Linked DNA regions of Fodinibius salicampi. The protein of the gene in region 1 interacts with the protein of each later gene in a pairwise test. Links are inferred from orthologs where the notes say so. Each region holds a gene or a part of one and is shown in the gene's direction. Other genes may lie near its edges. The genes, in order: groL and ABEB05_RS07980.

Evidence for each region.
Region 2: the proteins of groL (region 1) and ABEB05_RS07980 interact in binary tests that used the Escherichia coli proteins (3 or more experiments, as listed by UniProt). The link is inferred for Fodinibius salicampi from one-to-one orthologs.

Annotation. Positions count from the first base shown.
Region 1 is NZ_BAABRS010000002.1:559,918-571,360, forward strand. What follows is about bases 5,708-8,604. They hold groL (chaperonin GroEL), read left to right. Parts: upstream 5,708-6,260; coding sequence 6,261-7,949; downstream 7,950-8,604. Other genes in these bases: groES (co-chaperone GroES), read left to right, coding at 5,912-6,205; ABEB05_RS10195 (outer membrane protein assembly factor BamB family protein), read left to right, coding at 8,125-8,604. In the rest of the region: ABEB05_RS10165 (sodium:solute symporter family protein), read left to right, coding at 1-987; acs (acetate--CoA ligase), read left to right, coding at 1,161-3,062; ABEB05_RS10175 (alanine dehydrogenase), read right to left, coding at 3,519-4,733; 16S rRNA (adenine(1518)-N(6)/adenine(1519)-N(6))-dimethyltransferase RsmA, read left to right, coding at 4,881-5,657; more of ABEB05_RS10195, read left to right, coding at 8,605-9,981; ABEB05_RS10200 (lytic murein transglycosylase), read right to left, coding at 10,054-10,920; ABEB05_RS10205 (beta-N-acetylhexosaminidase), read right to left, coding at 11,105-11,443.
Region 2 is NZ_BAABRS010000002.1:23,865-35,242, forward strand. The notes cover bases 497-3,328. They hold ABEB05_RS07980 (ABC transporter ATP-binding protein), read left to right. Parts: upstream 497-1,461; coding sequence 1,462-2,196; downstream 2,197-3,328. Other genes in these bases: ABEB05_RS07970 (potassium channel family protein), read right to left, coding at 497-589; ABEB05_RS07975 (MlaE family ABC transporter permease), read left to right, coding at 709-1,446; ABEB05_RS07985 (MlaD family protein), read left to right, coding at 2,215-3,144; ABEB05_RS07990 (SurA N-terminal domain-containing protein), read left to right, coding at 3,309-3,328. In the rest of the region: more of ABEB05_RS07970, read right to left, coding at 1-496; more of ABEB05_RS07990, read left to right, coding at 3,329-5,084; bifunctional diaminohydroxyphosphoribosylaminopyrimidine deaminase/5-amino-6-(5-phosphoribosylamino)uracil reductase RibD, read left to right, coding at 5,196-6,311; ABEB05_RS08000 (riboflavin synthase), read left to right, coding at 6,326-6,919; ABEB05_RS08005 (putative LPS assembly protein LptD), read right to left, coding at 6,916-9,597; ABEB05_RS08010 (FtsB family cell division protein), read right to left, coding at 9,793-10,098; ABEB05_RS08015 (YraN family protein), read right to left, coding at 10,195-10,575; ABEB05_RS08020 (GbsR/MarR family transcriptional regulator), read right to left, coding at 10,568-11,167; ABEB05_RS08025 (FmdB family zinc ribbon protein), read right to left, coding at 11,200-11,378. UniProt on the Escherichia coli protein: Part of the ABC transporter complex MlaFEDB, which is involved in a phospholipid transport pathway that maintains lipid asymmetry in the outer membrane by retrograde trafficking of phospholipids from the outer membrane to the inner membrane.

The DNA of each region.
Region 1 (11,443 bases):
GGTTTCGCAGAATATACATCAGGAACAAAGTCTACTATTGATGTCTTTGCTATTACTTTGGCACTGATGGTGGGAACAGCAGGACTGCCCCATGTCATTGTTCGATTTTTTACGGTTCCCAAAGTTCGGGATGCCCGGATGTCGGTAGGGTATGCTCTTCTATTTATTGCTATTCTTTATACAACGGCCCCGGCTATTTCCGCTTTTGCCAAGACCAATCTTATAGAAACCGTTTCCGAGGAAGAGTATTCGGAAGTACCGGCTTGGTTTAATAATTGGGAAAAAACCGGTCTGTTAAGCTTTGATGACAAAAATGAAGACGGAAAGATTCAGTATGTGGCTAATGAGAAAAGAAATGAACTTACTATTGACCGGGATATTATGGTGCTGGCAAATCCGGAGATAGCAAATTTGCCTAACTGGGTTATTGCATTAGTTGCGGCTGGAGGACTGGCCGCGGCCCTTTCTACAGCTGCGGGTCTTTTGTTGGTTATTTCTACCAGTATATCGCATGATTTGATTAAGAAACAGATTATGCCTGAAATTACGGAAAAAGGAGAGCTTATCTGGGCCCGCGTAGCCGCCGGATTTGCAGTCGGAGTCGCGGGCTATTTTGGGATTAATCCCCCGGGCTTTGTAGCAGCAACCGTTGCCTTGGCTTTTGGATTGGCCGCTGCTTCTTTCTTCCCGGCTATCCTGTTAGGAATTTTTGACAAGCGAATGAATCGGCAGGGGGCGATCAGCGGAATGATAGTAGGAATGCTTTTAATGCTATTTTATATGATTAAATACAAGCTGGGTGGTTTCGGCGGTGGTGTCGAAGAGGATTGGTGGTTCGGTATTTCTCCGGAAGGATTTGGCTCGGTGGCTATGATGGTCAATTTAACGGTAGCGATAACCGTATCCCGAATGACTGAGGCGCCTCCCCAAAAAATAAGGGAGTTGGTAGATAAAATCCGATATCCCCAGGAGGCCGTGGAGGAATAGGGAAATTGTTTTAGTACGAGAATATATATAAGTATGTATATTTATCCCGAAAAAAATGTTAGGGCAAAAAGAAACGTAAAAAATTATGTAAAACTTGATTATCTCTCTGAATTATGTAACATACGGCTTAAAGGGAAAATGAATAACTAATTACAATTGAATTGGCAAATATTATGAAGGAGCATACGATTAGTTCTTTTGAGGATTATAAAAAAGTTTATCAAAAAAGTATTGAGGAGCCAGAAGATTTTTGGGCTGATTATGCAAAGACTTTTGACTGGCATGAGCCCTGGGATAAAGTGCAGAGTGGCAGTTTTGAAGAAGGAAATGTTAAGTGGTTTGAAGGCGGTAAACTGAATATTGTTGAGAATTGCCTGGACCGTCATCTCGAAGAACGGGGAGATAAGACAGCCTTTATATTTGAGCCCAATCAGCCGGATGCTCTTAAGCGTACTATTTCTTATGAAACACTTCACGAAGAAGTATGCAAATTTGCGAATGTTTTAGAATCAAAAGGAATAAAGAAAGGCGATCGGGTTGCTATTTATATGGCTATGACACCGGAAATAGCCATTGCTGCTTTGGCCTGCGCTCGTATTGGGGCAGTTCACTCTATTGTATTTGCCGGTTTCTCTGCACAGTCGCTGGCTGATCGTATCCAGGATTGCGATGCCAAGATGTTGATTACTAACGATGGACTTCGGCGCGGAAATAAATTGGTTCCCCTCAAAGAAATTTCTGACGAGGCGTTGGAAAATTGTCCGACTATTGAAAGTGTAATTGTATGCCAGCATGCCGATAATGAGATTGAATGGGAAGAAGGAAGAGATGAATGGTGGCATTTGTTGATGCGCAATGTTTCTAAGGAGCATGAAGCGGTTGCCATGGATGCCGAAGATCCACTGTTTATTCTATATACTTCCGGTTCCACGGGCAAGCCCAAGGGGCAGGTTCATACTTGTGGAGGATATATGGTGTATACCAGTTATACTCTTCGCAATGTATTTCAGATTGAAGAAGATGATGTATACTGGTGTACCGCCGATGCCGGATGGATTACGGGGCATTCGTATATCATTTACGGTCCTTTGTTGAATGGAGTGTCCGGGATTATTTTTGAAAGTACGCCTACTTATCCAGATCCAGGCCGGCTTTGGGAAGTTGTTGAAAAATATGATGTTACCCATTTTTACACCGCTCCAACAGCCATCCGGGCACTGATGAAGGAGGATATTGATTATGTGCACCGCTATGATCTGAGCTCGCTGAAGGTACTGGGTACGGTTGGTGAGCCTATCAATGAAGAGGCATGGCACTGGTACGATGAAGAAATAGGCAATGGAGAATGTCCCATTGTGGATACATGGTGGCAGACAGAAACGGCAGGTATTATGATTTCTCCATTAGCTGGTGTAACTCCAACCAAACCCGGATTTGCAACATTGCCGCTACCCGGTATAGAGCCCGCCCTGTTAGATGACGAAGGGAACGAGATTACCGAAACTAAAGGGCAGGGCAATTTGGTGATTTCTAATCCGTGGCCTGGGGTAACGAGAGGTATCTGGGGGAATCATGAACGCTATATGGATACTTATTTTAATAAATTCCCGGGATACTATCTCACAGGTGATGGTTGCCGACGTGATGAGGATGGATATTATCGCATTACTGGTAGGGTAGACGATGTGTTGAATGTATCCGGGCATCGCTTGGGAACTGCTGAAATTGAAGATGCTATTGACGATCACAAAAAAGTAGTGGAATCGGCTGTAGTTGGTTATCCACACGATGTGAAAGGAGAAGGTGTTTTTGCATTTACGATCTGTAACCAGGATATCGACGATCCGGAAACATTCAAAGAGGAAATCAACGATTTAATCACGGAGACTATTAGTCCGATAGCGAAAGCAGGAAAAGTCCAGATTGTATCCGGACTTCCCAAAACGCGGTCGGGCAAGATTATGCGCCGGGTTTTGCGTAAGGTTGCAGCTGGTGAGGCTGATGATTTGGGAGATATTTCCACCCTTTTAAATCCTGAAGTGGTTGAGGAGATCAGAGCAGGAGAAGCATTCTGAACTGTATAGTTTGATTTTTTAACCTTTATGAGAGTCGGTACCTAAACAGGTACCGGCTTTTTTATTATGCTATAACGGAGCCGATAATCAAGAGTATTAGACTTGCCGACAATAAGAAGAGTCTAAACCGGGTACGTTTTAAAAGGGGATGGAAAAGCAATCCATAGCTATAAGGTTTTGTTTTAAGCCAGCTGTAGTAGTGATGCCTGTGTAATTCTCCGAGTGCCATAGTTACATGGCCGTGCAAAATAGTTATGGTAAAGGGGAGGGCAAAGAAGAAGGCGCCAGTATAGCTAATATTAGTTGAAATATTTAGAAATTGAGCGATATAAAAAAAGGGCCAGGCAAAAAGAACTAAAAGGGGAAGGATAAGCAGCCAGTTTATAACACTGATACGCCTGAAATTTTTGGATCTTAATTCGGGGTGAACCATAGAGAAGACCAAATAATCCTGCTTTAAATTTGACTGGCTATAAGCATCTCTATTTCCCGGAAAGGCATGTCAAAAAGTTCAGCCAGCGATTTTTTTGTGAGATGTTTTTTATACACATAAGTACCGTTGCGAAGAGCAGTGTTGCTCCATAGGCATTCTTTAATACCCCCCGCATCTCCAATAGCCAATAAATAGGGAACAAGTACATTATTGAGTGCGTAGGTAGCTGTCCGGGCAACATTGGATGGAATATTGGGTACACAGTAATGGATAACATCATGGACGGTATAGGTAGGCATAGAATGGCTGGTAGCCCTGCTTGTAGCAATGCATCCGCCCTGATCAATAACTGTGTCTACAATTACGCTGCCGGCTTTCATATTGGCCACCATAGGTTCACTAACCAGACAGGGAGCCCGTTCCCCTTCCTGCATTGCTGCTCCGATAACCACATCGGCATGCTCAAGAGCAGAAGACAAATATTGGTAATTGGCAGTAGCCGTGATAATTCGCCGATCAAGAGCATTTTCAAGATGCCGGAGTCGTGCCAAATCGTTATCCATAACAAAAACCTGGGCACCATATCCTAGGGCAGTCCGGGCAGCATATTCTGCAGTAATGCCAGCTCCGAGAATGACGACCGTAGCCGGTGGAATACCTGAAATGCCTCCCAGCATGATACCTTGTCCACCTTCTCCTTTCTCAAGGTAGTGTGCGCCAACTTGAACCGCCATCGAACCAGTAATCTCGTGCATCATCCGTACGATTGGGAATTCTTTATCTTCTCCTTTAATAAATTCAAAGCCGATAGCGGTAATACATTTATTGATAAGGGTATTAATAAATTTTTCCGTAGCATTGCCCAAATGAAGGGCCGATAGTAATATGTGATTATTATCAAGCAGTTCAAGTTCTTCTTGGGTGGGCGGAGCTACTTTAGCGATCAAGTTAGCTTTTTTATAAACTTCTTCTATACTATACGCTACTTCTGCACCTGCATCAGCAAATTCCTGATCAGAGAAGTTGGCTTCTTCTCCCGCCTCCTGTTCCATAAAAACCTCGTGCCCATTTGCTTTTAAAATGGAAACACCACCTGGTGTTAAAGAAATACGCCGTTCATCGTTGGAGACCTCTTTGGGAAGCCCTATTTTAAGAGAGATTTTAGATTCAGACTTCATTAACCGTTTTTCTAACGTCTGAATGCCAATTTGTTCAGTTTTGAGTGGTTTAATATCCATAAAATAGGGTTTGGGCAGATATATTAGACCCAATAATTTAATCTTCGTAGCTACAGTAAGCAAAATATCAATTAAGAATTGAGAATGTGGAATTACGATTTTAAATCCACATCTAAATAAATGTCATAATCCAATTCCTACTTTACAATGAGTATTAGACCCAAAAAGAGTTTAGGACAGCATTTTCTGAAAGATGAAAATATTATAAATAAAATAGTAGACGCCATTCCGGCCCAAAAAGGTGATCGGGTTATAGAAGTTGGGGCGGGCACCGGAGCACTTACCCGTGTTTTAAGCGATCGATTTAGTGACCTGCTGGCCGTGGAGCTTGATGAGCGTGCCGTAGAGGTATTGCAACAAAGATTTAAGGATGTAGAGATATATCAGCAAAATGTTTTGGATTTGGATTGGGAAGATATTTCTGTGGGTAAAAGCAAAACCCATGTAGTAGGTAATTTACCTTATTATATTACCAGCCAGATTTTGTTTTCGTTGCTCGAAAATCGTTCGGTACTTGCAGGTGCTATCTTGATGATGCAAAAAGAAGTGGCAGAGCGATTAATCGCTGATATTCGAACAAAGGATTATGGTATTTTAAGTGTTCAAACCCAACTGATGAGTACCCCGGAGATACTTTTCCCCGTATCCCGGAACTGCTTTAATCCTCAGCCGAATGTAGACAGTGCAATGGTGAAGCTTACCTTTGATAAGGGTAAGCTGAATTGTAGTGATAAGAATCTTAAAACGGTAGTACGTACTGCATTTAATCAGCGTCGTAAAAAATTAAGTAATGCCCTAAAGCCGATTATCCCGAAGGATCAGCTGCCTGAGGGATTTGATTTCGATAAACGGGCTGAAGCATGGCCACCTTCCATATATGAAAAGTTGACAGACTATTTTGAGCAGAATGGCATTTTGACCTGAAAAATCGGCTACCCATCCTTTCTATAAATTTAATTTTTCCTGGGAACCACCCTGAGAGGCTTAAATCTATCATCAGAGGGCAACTTGAAAATTAAATGGCAGTTAATGAGAGTTTGGTATGGTACTTGCTCCTCTATTAACCTAAAATAAGAAGCATATTTTTAGTACGAGTTTATAAAAAGTATTACCAGCATTTTTATGCTGATGATAAATTTCAACTTCAACTATTAACTTAAATTGTAGGAGTCATACTTATGGCTAAATCTAAAATCAAACCGTTAAGTGATCGCGTTTTGGTTCAGCCAGAACCTGCTGAAGAAAAAACCAGTTCCGGAATTATCATTCCCGATACGGCTAAAGAAAAGCCGCAGGAAGGAACGGTTATTGCTGCAGGTCCCGGTAAAGTAGAAAACGGAACCAAGATTGATATGTCGGTAAAAGAAGGTGATAAAGTGCTCTATGGAAAATATTCAGGTACGGAAATTACCCTGGATGGTGAAGAGTATCTGATCATGCGTGAAGCCGATATTCTTGGAATCGTTGACTAAGCATTTCCTATTACACAAAATTAAATTACAAAATCTTAAAAATTAATAGACAACTATGTCAGCAAAACTAGTTCATTACGATATGGAAGCACGCGATGCTCTCAAGCAGGGTGTTGACAAGCTTGCAAATGCTGTCAAGGTCACCTTGGGACCGCGTGGACGAAACGTAGTAATCGAAAAATCATTTGGAGCACCAACAGTTACAAAGGATGGTGTTACTGTAGCAAAAGAGATTGAGCTGTCCAACAAACGACAAAATATGGGTGCTCAGATGGTGAAGGAAGTTGCTTCCAAAACCAGTGATAATGCTGGTGACGGTACAACAACGGCAACGGTACTTGCACAATCCATCATTCAAACCGGTTTGAAAAATGTTACAGCCGGTGCTAATCCAATGGAATTGAAGCGTGGTATCGACATTGCCGTTAAAGCTATTGTTGAAGAGCTTCGTAAAACCAGTCAACCTGTTGGTGACAGCCTTGAAAGTATCAAGCAAATTGGTACCATTTCTGCCAACGGTGATCAAGAGATTGGCCAGAACATTGCCGATGCTATGGAAAAAGTTGGCCAAGACGGTGTCATTACGGTTGAAGAAGCCAAAGGTACCGAAACCTATCTCGAAACGGTTGAGGGTATGCAATTCGACCGCGGATATCTCTCACCTTATTTCGTGACCGATTCCGAAAATATGGTTGCAGAAATGGAAGAGCCTTATATCCTGATCTTCGACAGTAAGATCAGTAATATGAAAGATCTGCTTCCTATTCTGGAAAAAGTCATTCAAACTAGCAAGCCACTGTTGATTATCGCTGAAGATATTGAAGGCGAAGCACTGGCTACTCTGGTTGTTAATAAGCTCCGCGGTTCTCTCAAAATTGCTGCTGTTAAGGCACCTGGATTTGGTGACCGACGCAAGCAGATGTTGGAAGACATAGCTATCCTGACCGGCGGTACGGTTATATCCGAAGAGCGTGGTTATAAGCTTGAAAATGCTACACTCGACTTCTTGGGTACAGCTGACCGTGTAAACATCACCAAAGACGATACGACTGTTGTTGGTGGAAAAGGAGATGACAACGACATCAAAGGTCGTGTAAATCAGATTAAAGGTCAGATTGAAAATACTTCTTCTGATTACGATCGTGAAAAACTTCAGGAACGTCTGGCTAAGCTCAGTGGCGGTGTAGCCGTACTGAATATTGGCGCTGCTTCTGAAGTTGAAATGAAAGAGAAAAAAGCTCGTGTCGAAGATGCTCTGCACGCTACCCGCGCCGCAGTTGAAGAAGGCATTGTAGCTGGTGGTGGCGTTGCGTTGCTTCGTGCTCGAAAAGCACTGGATAAGTTAGAAGCTGAAGTGCCTGATCAGAAAGTTGGCTTTAACATAGTTCGTCGTGCGCTTGAAGAGCCACTTCGAATTATTGCCAATAACGCTGGTGCTGAAGGTTCAATTGTTGTACAGAAAGTCCTTGAAGGTGAAGGCGGCTTTGGATACAACGCACGAACCGAGCAGTATGAAGATCTTATCAAAGCAGGTGTAATCGATCCTACAAAAGTTACACGTACGGCACTTGAAAATGCCGCTTCTGTTGCTGGTCTTATGCTGACAACCGAAGCCCTCATCTCTGATAAGCCTACTAAAGGTGATGATGACGATGATAATGGCGGTCCTGGCGGCGGCGGTATGCCCGGCGGAATGGGCGGCGGTATGCCCGGCGGCATGGGCGGAATGGGTGGCATGATGTAAATTGCGCCATTCTTTTAACGCCTTGCGGGATTAACCGCACTGCAATTATTAAAAGCCTCACTCTCTATTTCGGGAGTGAGGCTTTTTTATTCTTATGACCTATTTGGATAGTCATTTTCGTATTAAATACTGATTGATATTTAAAATGTATACAAGGAATAAAATGACTATGACAATGAATACGAGAAGCTGTTTTAAAGGGATCATATTAGTGTGTTTAGCGCTGTTATTACAAAACTGTGCATCCACAAATGAGGCTACAATACCTAGGGGATGGACCTATAACTTGAATTGGGAAAACTATAACAGTGCAGAATCAACGAAATCCGATTATCTTATTGTTCAGAGCAAGGAGGATATGGTATTATTGGATGGGAATGACGGGCGCATTGTAGTGGACGATATCCGTGAAAGGGGAGGATTTTTCTCAGAGATTAGCCGTGACTTTAAAGAACAGGTTAAAGAAGACTTGCTAGTGAGTCAGCGGGTGAATATCAAATATTTTCACAAGGAACTGCCTCAATTGGGGACGATACTGCTGTTTAACCAGGTAGAGAAAGGAGATCAGGTGCAAAGTTATGACCTCAAAACAGGCGAAGAAAAATGGTCTTCTACTTCATACGTCTGGAATCTGGACAAATATGAGGATATTGCGAATATCGCTATTAATGAACTCATGGGAGGTAGTTTGGGAGCTAAAGGTATGTCGGCCGTTGCCCTCCAAACCAGGTTAATTCAAAGCATGATTCAGGAAGTGCCGGAAAAGGATGCGTTTCTGTTTCGTACGGTTGAGAAACTCTATCTAATTAACCATGAGACGGGAGAAGTACTGTGGGAAAATGAAGCGATGGTTGGTACGGGTATCGCAGCAGTGAACTACCTGCCACAGAGCAACGAGTTCCTAATTGCAAGCAGTATGTCGGGTCTTCGAGATGTACTCGAAAATGTAAATGAGGAGCGAGAGTTAAAGCAACTTATTCTTGTGGATGCGAATACCGGGGACCTCTCATGGAAATCGGAATATCAGGGACGCAGTGAGCAGGTAAAAAGCATCGCGGTCAAAAATGACAAGGTTCATTTGAATTTTAACGGTGGATCGATGGAAATATTTAACTTTTTGGATGGCGAGCGTATTTGGGGTACACGCGACGGATCACTTGAAGGGAATACTAAGTTAGCCAGCTTTACCGGCAACTATAATTTAATGGAAACGATTGAAACAGCTGCTCCTCAACTTGATGGGGAGTATTTGTATGCTGTAAATCCCAAAAATATAAAAGCAGTAGGTTTGCCTGATAAGCAGATTCAGAAGTTTGACTATGCAACAGGAGAAGTACTATGGGATATAGAACTGGAAAAGACCACGGATATTCGGGATATGTTACTGTGGGATAATAACGTAATCGTACGTCTGTCCTCCCAATTACCTGATACCATGTCAGGGAATGTTTCAAATATATTAGGTGGTGTAAAGGATTTAGGATTTTATGCTTTTAATCAAGAAGATGGAACACTTAACTGGCAGCTTAGTGAACCTTTTAAAAATCATGTAACCAATGTTGTATATGGAGAAAATAAAGCTTGGGCAGCAGGTGGAGAATCCCTATACAAATTCAGTCTGGACGATGGAACCGTCTTAGTCGACTCTTCTTATGAAGACTATGAGATAGGAGAGATAAAATATATACACGAATCTGGTGATAAGCTTGTTTTAGTTGGTTTTAAAGGTATGGCAATAGTAGATAAAGGAGATTTGACTATGTTATTCAGTGAGTCACCGAATGGACGATTAACAAGCTATGAGATAAATGATCGTTTTCTTATCGTCAAGATGAGGCGATTGTTATCCGGGAAAGAAAATATCTATGTATATAATCTTACCGGTGCTTCTCCGATTACGAGCTTTACCTTAACTCCGCCGGAAAAAGATATTGGAGGAGTGCTTGGTAGTAAAGGATATTATCCAACGAACAATTTTAAACAGCTTATTACGATTACTGAAAGAGGAATAGAAAGCTATGAGGTGTACTGACTACATCCTCAATAATAGCATTATCATTAGAGGAGCCGCTTATACAAAGGCTCCTCTTTTTTTGGATGGCTATCATCTTGCAGCAGTAGACAGTTGGCGCTGTTTAATTTCATCCGCTAAAGCTAGTACAGTGTCCGCGTAAAGACCGCTGGGGTTATATCGTAACACTGAAGTTCGCAGATCATTCGTTCGCTTTTGAAAATGTGCCAGATAGTTAGCGACCGACATGATATTATTATCCATGTCAAAAATATCGTCTCCCACAAACCATTTATTCAAGGAGTAGGGGATGAATTGGGCGGAGGACATCGCACCTGCATAACTGGATTTTAGATCAAAGACGTCAATATTGTGACGTTTAGTAAAGTCAAGTAGTTCAATTAGCTGGGCTTTTGCAAAATCGGCGCGATATCCCACAGCATACATGGATACATAGGCGTTAAAGGGGTTATAACTGCCAATATTCTGACCAAAATCTGATTCAATACCGATAATGGCGGTAATAACATATTTGGAAATACCGTATTCTTGTTCGGCCTTTTGCAGTTGGTCGGAATGTTCTTGCATAAAGGTTACAGCCCGTCTTTTCTTTTCTTCAAAGCCCAGAATCTGTTTATATTCTTCTAAATTTATAGATTTACGTTCTGCGGATCGTTTAAACCGTTGATCAATTTCTCCATAGATTTCAAAACGCTCATCCTGAAATAAATGGGATGTTTGATATTCTTTTTTGTGAAAAATATCAATGAGTTCTGTCAAGGCTTGACTGTATTTAGAGTGGGCGGAGATGGTATCATCAATGGTTGGGGAAATTCCGGTATTTGAATTAGGGCCATGCTCATGAACAGAATGGGCTGTACCAATATTGGAATTCCCTAATAACAGGAGAATAATCCCACTCGAAAGAATATTTTTAAATGTAGTAAGTAAGTTTGTCATATGATTTGTTCCCCGCCTATGTATTTTGTTGAGGTTTTTACAAAACCTTGTGTCATCCTGAATACCCTATTCAGGAACTTTTAAAACCAACGTAATATAGAGCATCTAGAGTCCTTTCTGTGGATACTGAAAGAGGATCAGTATAGCATGAGAATCTCAAGATACTTCTTATAGAATAATAGAATTATTTTTCCGGATTTTCCAGTTCGGGTTGCTTCCCGCGAAAATGTTCTGCCGCATTAATGCCTAATATTTCAAAACGATCGAATTGAGTCTGTAATCGTTGCCAGAAATGTTCCCAGTTCCTTTTTTCTTTGGGGGACCAGTTAACCTCTGCCAGTGCCGATGCGCGAGGGTAAGCCATATATTCAACTTTTTCAGGAGAGTGCATATATTCAGTCCATACATTTCCCTGGGCTCCCAAAATATACTGAGATTCTTCCTCTGTAAGTTCTTCCGGTATGGGTTCATAGGAGTATGTCTTTTCTAATGTGGTAAACCCACCAATAGCCAAGGGCTCAGA
Region 2 (11,378 bases), 540 kb from region 1 along the record:
GAGTAGCAAATACATTATCCTGGTCGCGGGATAACGTACATATGAATCCTTTGGCACGGTCAATACCGGCCTCCATGAGAGTGTCTTCCTCTTGGGCATCTCCGGAAACGTACAGAAGCTGGTCATCTTTAATATCTTCAATTTTGCTATCGCTTTTTTCAATAATGACCAATGGAATATCAGCCTCCTTGAGTACCTGGGCGATACGATGACCAATGCGCCCATAACCCGCGACAATATAATGGTTGTTCATTTTTTGAAGTTGGGCTTTCATAGCTTTAATTCTAAAAATTTCGCTTTCAAAAATAAGTTGCGTTGTTTGTGTGGCAATATACGATATTACTCCTATACCCATTACAAAGACAACGATAGTAAACACACGGCCTGCTGCTGACAGGTTCGTTAGCTCAGAAAAGCCAATAGTTGTTATGGTAATGAAAGTCATATAAAAACCATCAAAAAAACTCATCCCATCAATTAGATGGTACCCGGTAGATCCGATAAAAAAGATAACGGTTAATACCACAAGCGCAATGCCAATGCGCAAAGCTATAATATTATCAATAATGTCTTTAAAAAAACTTTTCATATCCTAAATATTATTGGCATAATCGAAGGATTACAATATAGTTGAAAAAATAAAGTGTACGAAATGACAACGACATAGAAATTTAATAGTTTCCAAGGTTGATATAGAAAAGATATTTTATGGAATCACTTGAAAAATTTGGAAAGTACAGCCTGCTCTTATACAGATCTTTACGATCGCTGTACGAGGTAAACACATATAAAAAAAATCTGGTTAGTGAGTTGCTAAAGATAGGGTATGAATCCGTTCCTATCGTTTTGCTCACCGGGGTGTTTACCGGGGCTGTAATGACTATACAGACTGCATACCAGCTGGATATTGCCTTTATCCCCATTTCAGTAATTGGGGCTATTACTTCGGAGTCGTTACTTATTGAGCTTGCAGCTGTGATTACTAGTTTGGTACTGGCTGGCAAGGTGGGCGCACGCATAGCAACAGAACTTGGCACCATGCGGGTAACCGAGCAAATTGATGCACTGGAATCTATGGGATTTAATTCGGTTTCATTTCTGGTTCTGCCCCGAGTGCTCGCCGGACTTATTATGTTTCCTATATTATATATATTTGCCAGCGCTTCGGGTATTATAGGAGGCGTTACGGCCGGTTATGTATCCGGTGCGATATCTCCAACAGAGTTTATGTCCGGTGCACGTGAATTCTTTTTCCCATGGGATGTAACATTTGGTATACTTAAAGCCTTTGTATTCGGTTTTGTGATAACTTCCGTTTCCTGTTTTAAAGGATATTATGCTAGTGGGGGCGCTGAAGGCGTTGGGAAAGGAACAACACAGGCTACGGTTTTAAGCTGTATTTATGTATTATTAGCTGATTTTGTACTTGCCGCTGTATTTCTATAATGTTCGAAGAAATCTATGATAGAGATTCGTAATCTTAGCAAAAGTTTTGGTTCTAACCTTGTTTGGGAAGATATTTCCTTTAAAATTGCAGAAGGAGAAACTGTAGCTATTATAGGTCGCTCCGGATGTGGGAAATCAGTATTGGTTAAGCATCTGAATGCGCTCATCTATCCGGATTCCGGAGAGGTAATCATTGATGATAAAAATATTTTTGAGCTTGAATATGTAGAGTTGCGTAAGATGCGTCAACGATTTGGCGTTCTTTTTCAGGGGTCGGCCTTGTTCGATTCACTGAATACGGCTGAAAACATTGCTTTTCCGTTGCATTATTTCTCTGATTTAACGGACAAAGAAATTTCCGAAAAAGTAGAAGAAGCTCTGGAAATGGTTAACTTGGCAGGTACGGGCGATCGATCACCAGCTGAGCTTTCGGGGGGAATGCGCCGCCGGGTTGCCTTGGCACGGGCAACGATTTTACAGCCCGATTTCCTGATTTATGACGAACCTACATCGGGACTGGATCCGCAAACATCAGAAGAAATAAACCAGTTAATTATTTATATGGCGGAGAATTTGAATATTACCTCCATCGTTGTAACGCACGATATCCACAGCGTACTGAAAATTGCTGATAACGTAGTTTTTTTAGAGAATAAGGGATTGTGTTGGTATGGTACGGTTGAGGAGATGCGAGAAAGTGATAATAAGGAACTAATGGATTTTATAACAGCCAGCGAATATAAAATTTAGAAACGGACAGGAGTTATTTTGAAAATTAGTAATGAATTAAAGGTCGCACTAACAATTTTGGTTGCTCTGCTGATATCAGTATTGGGCTACCGTATAATGGGAGATATGCCTCTCTTTCGCCAGTCAAAGATAATGTATACCCAGTTTGAAAAGGCAGACGGACTTACTCCGGGAAGTTATGTTTACATTAATGGCGTCAAGGTTGGTTCTGTTAAAGGGATGTCACTCGTTGAAGGAGATAGCGTAAGGGTAACAATGAGCTTTGGTTTGGATACGGAGATACCGGTAGATTCGGAAGCACACCTTCGTTCCTCCGGTCTTCTGGATGAAAAGGCAATAGTCGTTAGACGGGGAAATTCAGATCAGTATCTGGAACACAATGACCGGATGAAAGGCGTTTACGAGAGTGGAATGATGGAAGTTCTCAGCCAGGAAGGCCGCCAGCTCAGTGAGGATGTTTCTGAGTCGTTTGGAAAGTTAAACAACCTGCTTGAAGAGCTAAATACACTTTTTGATGAGGAAGCCCAGGCAAAAGTGGATACTACACTAACCAATATACAAAGTACTACAGATGAAATTTCTACCCTTTTCCGGAATAAGCGGTCCGATCTGGAGCAAAGCATTACACATGCTCAGCAATTTTTAGCCAACGTAGATACGGTAAGTACTCGAAATAAGGAACGGATTGATTCTGTGATGGTGGGTTTGGAAGGAACTGTCCAAGAGCTTGAGGTTTTGAGCCGGGATCTAACAGAAACTAATAAGCAGCTGCAGGAGATTCTGGTAAAAATTAATGACGGAGAGGGAAGCCTTGGCAAATTGGTGAATGATCCAACTCTTTATGAAAATTTAGAGGGGCTTTCAGGAGAAATGGAGAAGCTCATCAAAAATATCAACGAAGATCCTGGGAAATACCTGAAGCATATGAGGCTCATCGAGGTTTTTTAAATTTTGTACTCTGGATCCCCTTGTATAAGAAATAAATTTCAGTGAAGGCTCAATTGCTCTTAGCACAGGCTTCTTGTATATTTAGAGGCTAGAAAGCAGATGAGCAATTCTGTTGGAAACAATATTTTTGAAAAAAATTAAGAAGTAGATAAGAGGTTTTATTTATGGGTGTAATGGATAAAATGAGGCAAAGTACCGGTGTAATCTTATGGGTACTTATTATCTCATTCGGATTATTATGGGTGCTGGCCGATACCCAGTTTTTTGATGCAATTATGCAAGGGCCCCGATCTTTGGGTTCGGTAAATGGAGAAGAGATTTCAATTGAGGAATATAATAATCGTATCAGCTATTATATTGAGCAGTACTCTCAGCAAACCGGCAATTCTGTAGATCCTGAAACAAGGGCTAATTTTGAGGAGCGTGCCTGGAATGAAGTAGTAACGGGGAAGCTTCTCCAGCAGAAAATGAATGATCTGGGTATTAAGGTTACGGACCAAGAGGTGGTGGATATGATTATGGGCGAAAACCCTGATCCGTTCATTCGCCAGCAATTCCAGGGTGAGGACGGTACCATAGATCGTGTGGCACTTCGTACGGCTATCGAATCACCCGAAAACCGGGAGCTGTGGATTGCTATAGAGGATCAGATGCGTCAAAAACGACGCCAGCAGAAGATGAATAGCTATCTGCAGTCTTCGATGGAAGTTAGTCAATATGAGATTGAACAAGAGTATATCCGGAGAAATACTACCGCTGATATTGCTTTTGTGCGGTTCCCATATGCAGATGTAGCAGAAAGTGAGATTTCTGTAACCGAAGATGACCTGCGAGAGTACTACAATAATAATTCGAGTCAGTTTGAACGCGAGGAGACCTATCAGTTTAGCTATGTAAGCTTTGATAAGACGCCGACTGCTCAGGATACGGCTCGCACATTTCAGGAGATGGAAGACTTGCGAGAGGATTTTGCCCAAGCTGAAAATGATTCGCTGTTTTTAAGTAATTATCAATCTACGACAGAGTATTCAGTCAGAACCGTAGAGGAAGAGAACATACGTGACCTCTTTACACCCGTTATTGATTTAGAAGTAGGAGAAGTCAGCGAAGTGATTGCGGAACAGGGTCGTTTATACCTGCTTAAGAAAGTTGGTGAGAGTGGTTCCGAAGTCAGCTTTGTAGTTTTTAGTATGGATATTATTGCCGATCCTGTTAATACGGTCGATGAACGGGCAAAAGAGGCAGATGACTTTAGCTTCTTTGCCGAGGAAGACGGCTTCGAAGGAGAGGCCGAGCGGCGCGGGCTCGAGGAACAGGAAACTTCAGCAACAAAAGGCTCAGGGTTCATTCCGGGTATTGGAGAGAGTCAACAGGTGATGAGCTTCCTTGAAAGCGCAAGCGAAGGCGAAATTTCGGGTGCGCTCGAACTATCTAATCAGTTTGTAGTTATCAAGGTGGATGAAATTGTACCTGCCGGAGTACGTCCGTTTGAGGAAGTTCAAGAACAGATTCGTTCAATAGTAACCACACAAAAGCGCAAGCAGCAATTACACGAACGTGTTGAAGGTCTGTTGGAACAAAATGATGATTTAACTTCTCTGGCTGAGTCTGCCGGGAAGGAAGTTTCATCAGCAGAGAGTATTGCAATGAATGCCTCAAATATACCGGGGGCTGGACGTGAACCGAAGGTTGTTGGAGCCATATTTGGGCTTGAAGAAGGGAATCTATCCGGCGCTATTGAAGGCAACAGTGCTGTTTTTGTTGTTCGAGTGGAGACCCTGCAGGAAGCCGATTCCAGTAATATGACGCAATCGCAGCGGCAAGAAATTCGTGATACGCTTCGCCAACAAAAAGGAGCAGCCTTTATGAATACATGGATTGAGCAGCTGAGGGAGAATGCAGATATCGTAGATAACCGTTCCCGGGTGTTAAGGGGCTAGAATATTATTATAGTTTAATAGTAAATTAACAGGGCAAGAGGGAATGCTTCTTGCCCTGTTTTGTTTTAGATAGTCTTGTAAATTAGTTGCTCTTATTTTAAAAGGTGGAATATGACCAACAAAGACGAAAAGTGGATGAAATTGGCCCTTGAAATTGCAGAACACGGGGCCGGGCATGTTTCACCTAATCCTATGGTTGGTTGTGTCATTATATCTGCCGAGGGAAAAAAAATTGGGCAGGGATATCATGAACGATACGGACAGGCCCATGCAGAACAAAATGCTGTGGATGATATCGCTGATCCCGACCTGTTGAAGAATGCTACGGTTTATGTAACGCTTGAGCCTTGTGCTCATCAGGGGAACACGCCCCCCTGTTGCGAGATGTTGGCGACCCTTCCTATTGATCGCGTAGTAGTGGCAATGGAAGACCCTACCCCCAAAGTAGCCGGCAAGGGAATAGAGTACTTGCGCAACCATGATATTACTGTTGATGTGGGAGTACTCGAAGAGGAAGCAAAGCGGCTAAATGAATTTTTCTTGTATCATCAAGCGTTTAACCGACCGTTTGTAACCCTCAAGATTGCTCAGACACTGGACGGTTATATCGCTGCGCCGGATGGAAATTCGGAATGGATCACTGGTACACAATCCCGAACATTGGTCCATGAGTGGCGCAGCCGGTATGATGCGGTTATGGTGGGACGTAATACGGCTCTGCTAGATAATCCCCGCCTTACAGTGCGACATGTAGAGGGACGTCAGCCTCATCGGATTGTGATAGACGGTCCTCTGGATTTACCGGATGATCTAAATCTTTTTACTGATCAATATGAGGAAAATACCATTGTGTTGACCCATAATGAGGAAAAGTTCACCAATGAAGCCGATCCAATGCTTAGTATACTAAAGTCGGATTATTTTCGAGGTAAAACCTTGCTTATTGATGAAAAGGAGGGGCATACTGACCTTAAAAAATCGCTTATAGAGCTGGGGAAATTGCCTCTTACATCTATTTTGGTAGAAGGAGGACAAAATCTAAATTCTGCACTGCTAAGTGAGCAGCTGGTTGATAAGGTGGAATGCTTTATAGCTCCTAAGATGTTAGGAGGAGGAACAAAGTCGGTGCTGGGCGTTGGCATCAACAGGATGGAAGAGGTTATGGAATTCAGGGAAGTGAAATGGCGACAGGTAGGCCAGGATTTGTTGTTTACAGGATACTTTTAACATAGAGCGAACATATGTTTACAGGAATAATACAAGAGGTTGGTACGATTGCGAGGGTAAAGGATTTGCAAGGTGGCAAAGAGCTCACTATTGCGTGTGAATTTTCAGACCAGCTTCAGGTCGATCAAAGTATCAGCATCAATGGGGTATGCCACACCGTAACTGCGTTTGATGAATATGGCTTTACGGTACAAAGCGTAGAAGAAACGCTCCGTAAGACCAATATTGGTGATCTGGCGCAGAACGACCCGGTTAATTTAGAGCGCTCGCTCCACCCCGATCAATTACTGGATGGGCATTTGGTGCAGGGACATGTAGATGCAGTTGGTACCATTGAAAAGATAGATCAGGAAGGGACCGATTATCTGTTCACTATCTCCTATCCGGATGAATACCAATCTCTTATTGTAGGGCGCGGAAGTATATCTGTGGATGGTATCAGCCTTACCGTGGCAAATGAAAAGGATTGCCAATTTACTATTGCCATTATTCCCTATACCTATAATCATACGAACTTGAATGCCAGAGAAACAGGAGATTCCGTAAACCTGGAGTTTGACGTTCTGGGGAAATACGTTGTGAAATATATGGAAAGCCGGGAGGATTAAAATCCGCGTGGTGCTCCACGACCGGTGGGACTTGAGCTTCGTTCAAGGTTATTGAGGATCGGAAGTTTTTGAATAATTCCTTGCAGGCGACCAGCATCAATGCGGAGGGAAAAGAAGTAATACTGTGATTCTCCAAAGGGATTCATAGTAAATGAAAGATTCCAGCAATGCAGGCGCCTGTTAAGGGAAAATTGGGAGGGAGTCAATTCTTTACGTACAAAGTCATAGCCAATTTGAGTACGGAAATCCCACTTGGGTGTCAGTTTTAGATTAATATTACTGGCATTTATTGTGGCAGAGGTATTGTTTGATCCCGTGGGATTCAAATTCCAGCGGTAGCTGAGGTTGACGGAAAAGGATAAGGGGGAACTAAAATCCTGCACAGGTTGTCGGTTGAAGTGGGGATCAACCGGGTGAAATATGCTTTGGTTAAGCGGATCGTAATACTCTGGGTAGCTTGGCTCCCGATTACTGGTTTGAAGACCGCTACTTCTGCCCCAATCAAAGGAATAACTGGTACTGGCTGAGAATTGAGTCATTTCAAAGGGTTTGCCCGAATTGGTCAGCAAAAATTTGTCAATTTTTCTTCCCCGTTCATTGCGCTCATAAAAGTTAAACCGTGCATTGGCCCGTATGTTCATGCCATCAATGATTTTTGCAGAAAATGATGTATTTAAGTCAGCCAGTTTAATACTGTCGGCAGCAAAGTTATAGCTTGAGCTAAGGCTGAGCCGGTCGATTAGCCGGACGACATTCTCTTGTTTTTCACCCGTGGAATCGCGTTTAACTTGCTTTCCTTCAAAAGTATTGTCGATACTAAATCCAAGCGCCCGTTGTTCACCTTGTCCCGGACCGCTAAACACTTCGTTTTCAAAAATTGAGTAACGCTGGGTGGGCACGGTTCCATCCGCTTGTACTGTGGTATCCGTTTGTACAGTGCGGTAAAAACCCCAGAAATCGTTGCTGAAGTCGGGACGATAGGTGAGGGACAGGGAAGGACGTATCGTATGCCGGAAGCTCTCAAAGTTGCCGATATTGGCATTCATAAGTCCATAAACGGTCGTGGAGAAATTCAGACCTGTTGAAAAATCACGCGCTGTCGTAAATCCTCTTACTCGCTCTTCTTCGACCCGGTTGGAATCGGGATTAAAAAACTTTCGCGTTGTTTGGGGAAACCAGTATTCATTATAATTGGCATTAGCGCTCAAGTTAACAAAGCGGCTGGATAAAATTTGTCCCAAGCTGATGTCGGCTTGCTGGCGAAACCCGAATTCATAATGTTCAGAATTGCCCGTGGCCTCTTCGTATTTAGCAGGATCCCGAAGGGCTTCAAACCAATTGTAGCGGGCAGAGTCTTGGCGGATCGGAGAGTAGTCAAACTCCGAGTCAAAGGTATTTTGATAGCTTAATGAAATATTTTCGTACCACTTAGAATTTTGGGAGGTCGTCTGACTGTTCTCAAAAGGAGAAAAACGTTTTAAGCTGAAATTCATGTCAGGTCCGGAGAGACGCGTTCTGTTCGTCTTGAAATTTTGATTTTGGCGGACAGAAACATTGAAATTATAGAGGTTCTCCGGATGTCGATAACGGTAATTAATGTTAGAGCTGGTACTGGTTTCTGCCCGATCAGTGGGATCGTAAGAATTCTGTTGGAAATAGTCGGCGGTACGCAGGTTTATATTGGCATTAAAACTGGCATAGGGAGAAATATCCTGCTGGTGAGAAATGCTAAGTCTTTTCTGTACGCTGGTTGAAAAGTCGGGATCCGTTGGCTCCAGCCCCTGACGTTCTTTAGAATATCCTATCTGAATACCGCCGTTGAATTTGTTGCGGAGACGATAATTTGTTTGCGCATCTACAAAATAAGTGCCCGAGGTAAAGATATCGACTGAAGCTTGCCCTGTTATATAATCATTAAAATATTGGAACCACCCTAGGTTTTGAAGTCCCAAGCCCCTTGTTTGCTTATTTTGAAAAGCATAAGTAGGCTCCAGGAGTCCCGATTGCTGCCGGTCAAACCGCCCGGGTAAATACCCAAAAGGAAAAACAAGCGGATAGGGAATATCCAGTATATATAGGCGAGCCCGCTCAAAAAAGACTTTTTCCTCATCCACTACCTTCATACGGTCTGCCTTGATATAGTAGTGCGGGTGATCGAGCGTACAGGTGGAGTAGATGGCATCCTCCAGAAAGATAACGTGGGGGCCTGTTTTTTTTACCCGGGTTCCGATAATATTGCCATCCTGGATATTTACCCGAGCTACTTCAAATCGACCTTTCTCAGTTTTGTAATTATAATCAATGCGATCACTACGCACCTCGTCATTTTCACGGACTAGAACTGGTTTTGAAAGAGTATCTTCCGGTGTTTGGGTATTGGCGCTCACAAGATTATTATCAATATCCATTGACACCTTCCCCGCCTTTAGCTGCCCGGAAGTATGGGTGACCGATGCTGACCCATAGAGCGTAGCTGTGCGGCTGGTGTCAAAAACAAAAACCAGTGAATCACTTGATTGAAAGTTTATCTGTCCTTCCTGTTCGGGCTGGTTCGGAATGCCTCCTCCTTGCCCTTGTTGCTGCTGTTGCCGTTGCTGGCGCTGTTGGCTGCTGGGATCTGTGCGTGGGGTTTCTGGCCGGCCTCTATCCTGACCTTTTACGGTTGGTGCGAAAGTCAAACAAAGAAGTAGGAATATCCACCCACACAATACAAATTTTCTTTTGGGATATGTTTGACTTCTGTTCATTTAACGATATTGCTGAGCACCGAAATGAATTATGGGAGCAAAAAGACCCACAAAATGATAAATAAATAAGAGATAGCTTAGTATAAGGCAGATGTTCTAAGAAATGAAGTGTAAAATACAAAAAGACTAATCCACTTCCTTTATTTTGTATACCGTTTCTCCTTCTCTTTTCATGCCATATTCTTCTCGTGCAATTCGTTCCAGGAGATTGGGATCGGTTTTTAATTTATCAATTTTCTCTCTAAGGATATGGGTTTCTTCCTGCAGCTCCTGTTTCTTCTCCTGAAGATCATTCATCTGGTGGTTGAGTTGAATTCGCGTCCATATGCTATAAGTATCAATAAATGCAAACCATATGAATAGGAATCCTCCAAGGATGAGTCCGAGGAATGATTTTCGCCATCTAAGTGGATTAAAATGCTGAAGATTCATACAGCCTGTTAAGGTAGTAGTTTATATCTGGTACTCCCAAAGATAGCTTAAAAAAAGTATGAAACGCAACGAAAGAAATTTTGGGCACTTCAGGTATTAATTTCGTCCGGGAGTAAAGGCGCGCTCAAAATGTTTAATATGCGGGGCTTCATTTGATTTTTGGATAATGGAGATAACGTCAAATCGAATAGGGGCCCCATCCATTTTTCGTTCATATATCCAGGCTTCGGCCGCTTTATAAATATTTTCCTTCTTTTCCTGGTCAATATACTCTTCGGGCTCTCCGTACCGGTTGGAAGATCGTTTTTTAACCTCAACAAACACAATACATGCTTCATTATCATAGGCTACAATATCCACTTCTGCCTGCATAAAGTGATAGTTTTTATCCAGGATAGTATATCCCTTGGATTCAAGATAGGCCGCAGCTAATTCCTCTCCCTCGCGGCCGATTTCTCTTGTAGACTTGTTACTCATTTATATTATTTCCTTCTGTTGATGAGGTACTGCTGTCGGAAATAGAATGCTTCATCTCAGCCAGTTTCACCAGGTGCTTTAGGAATTTCAGGTTGCGCTTGTTGATATAGGGTAGCAAGGCTTCGGTAAAGCGATCGAACATATTCAGAAAATCGGTAAAGTTTTCTATACGTTCCTTGAATGCTTCTTCCTCCTCCGATAGTTGTTCCTTTTTTTCGAAAAGCTGCAGGCATTCATTCAGATTTTGTGTAATGGGCGCTACCTCGCGCTGCTGTCGTTCTCTGATGATAGTAGAAACGATATTCCAGACTTCCTTTTCAGCCGTGTAATAGTCTTTTCTATTTCCCTTGAAATGGACTTTATGAATGAGGTCCCACTGCAGGAGATTCCGGAGATTCATGTTGGCATTTCCCCGGCTGATATCCAGTTGATTCATAATGGCATCCGTATCCAAAGGATCAGTCTCTGCATAGAGCAAGGCATGAATTTGCGCCATGGTCTTGTTGATGCCCCAAGCCGATGCCATTTCCCCCCAAAGCAATACGAATCGTTCTAAAGCTTCTTCATGTATTTGAGAGCGCTTGGGAGGCAAAGGAACTCCTTGTTTAGTTATGAGTCGTTATTTTATGTACTGCTGCTGGAATTTTCGGATGCTTTGGAAGCTTCTCCATTGCCGTTGTTTTTTTCAGCAGCTTTGGCACGTTTTTCTTTTCGGTCGCTATCTTTGTAATCGGTAACGTACCAGCCATCGCCTTTATATACAACTCCGCCCCCGCCAGAGATGACTCGCTTCACTTTTTGGC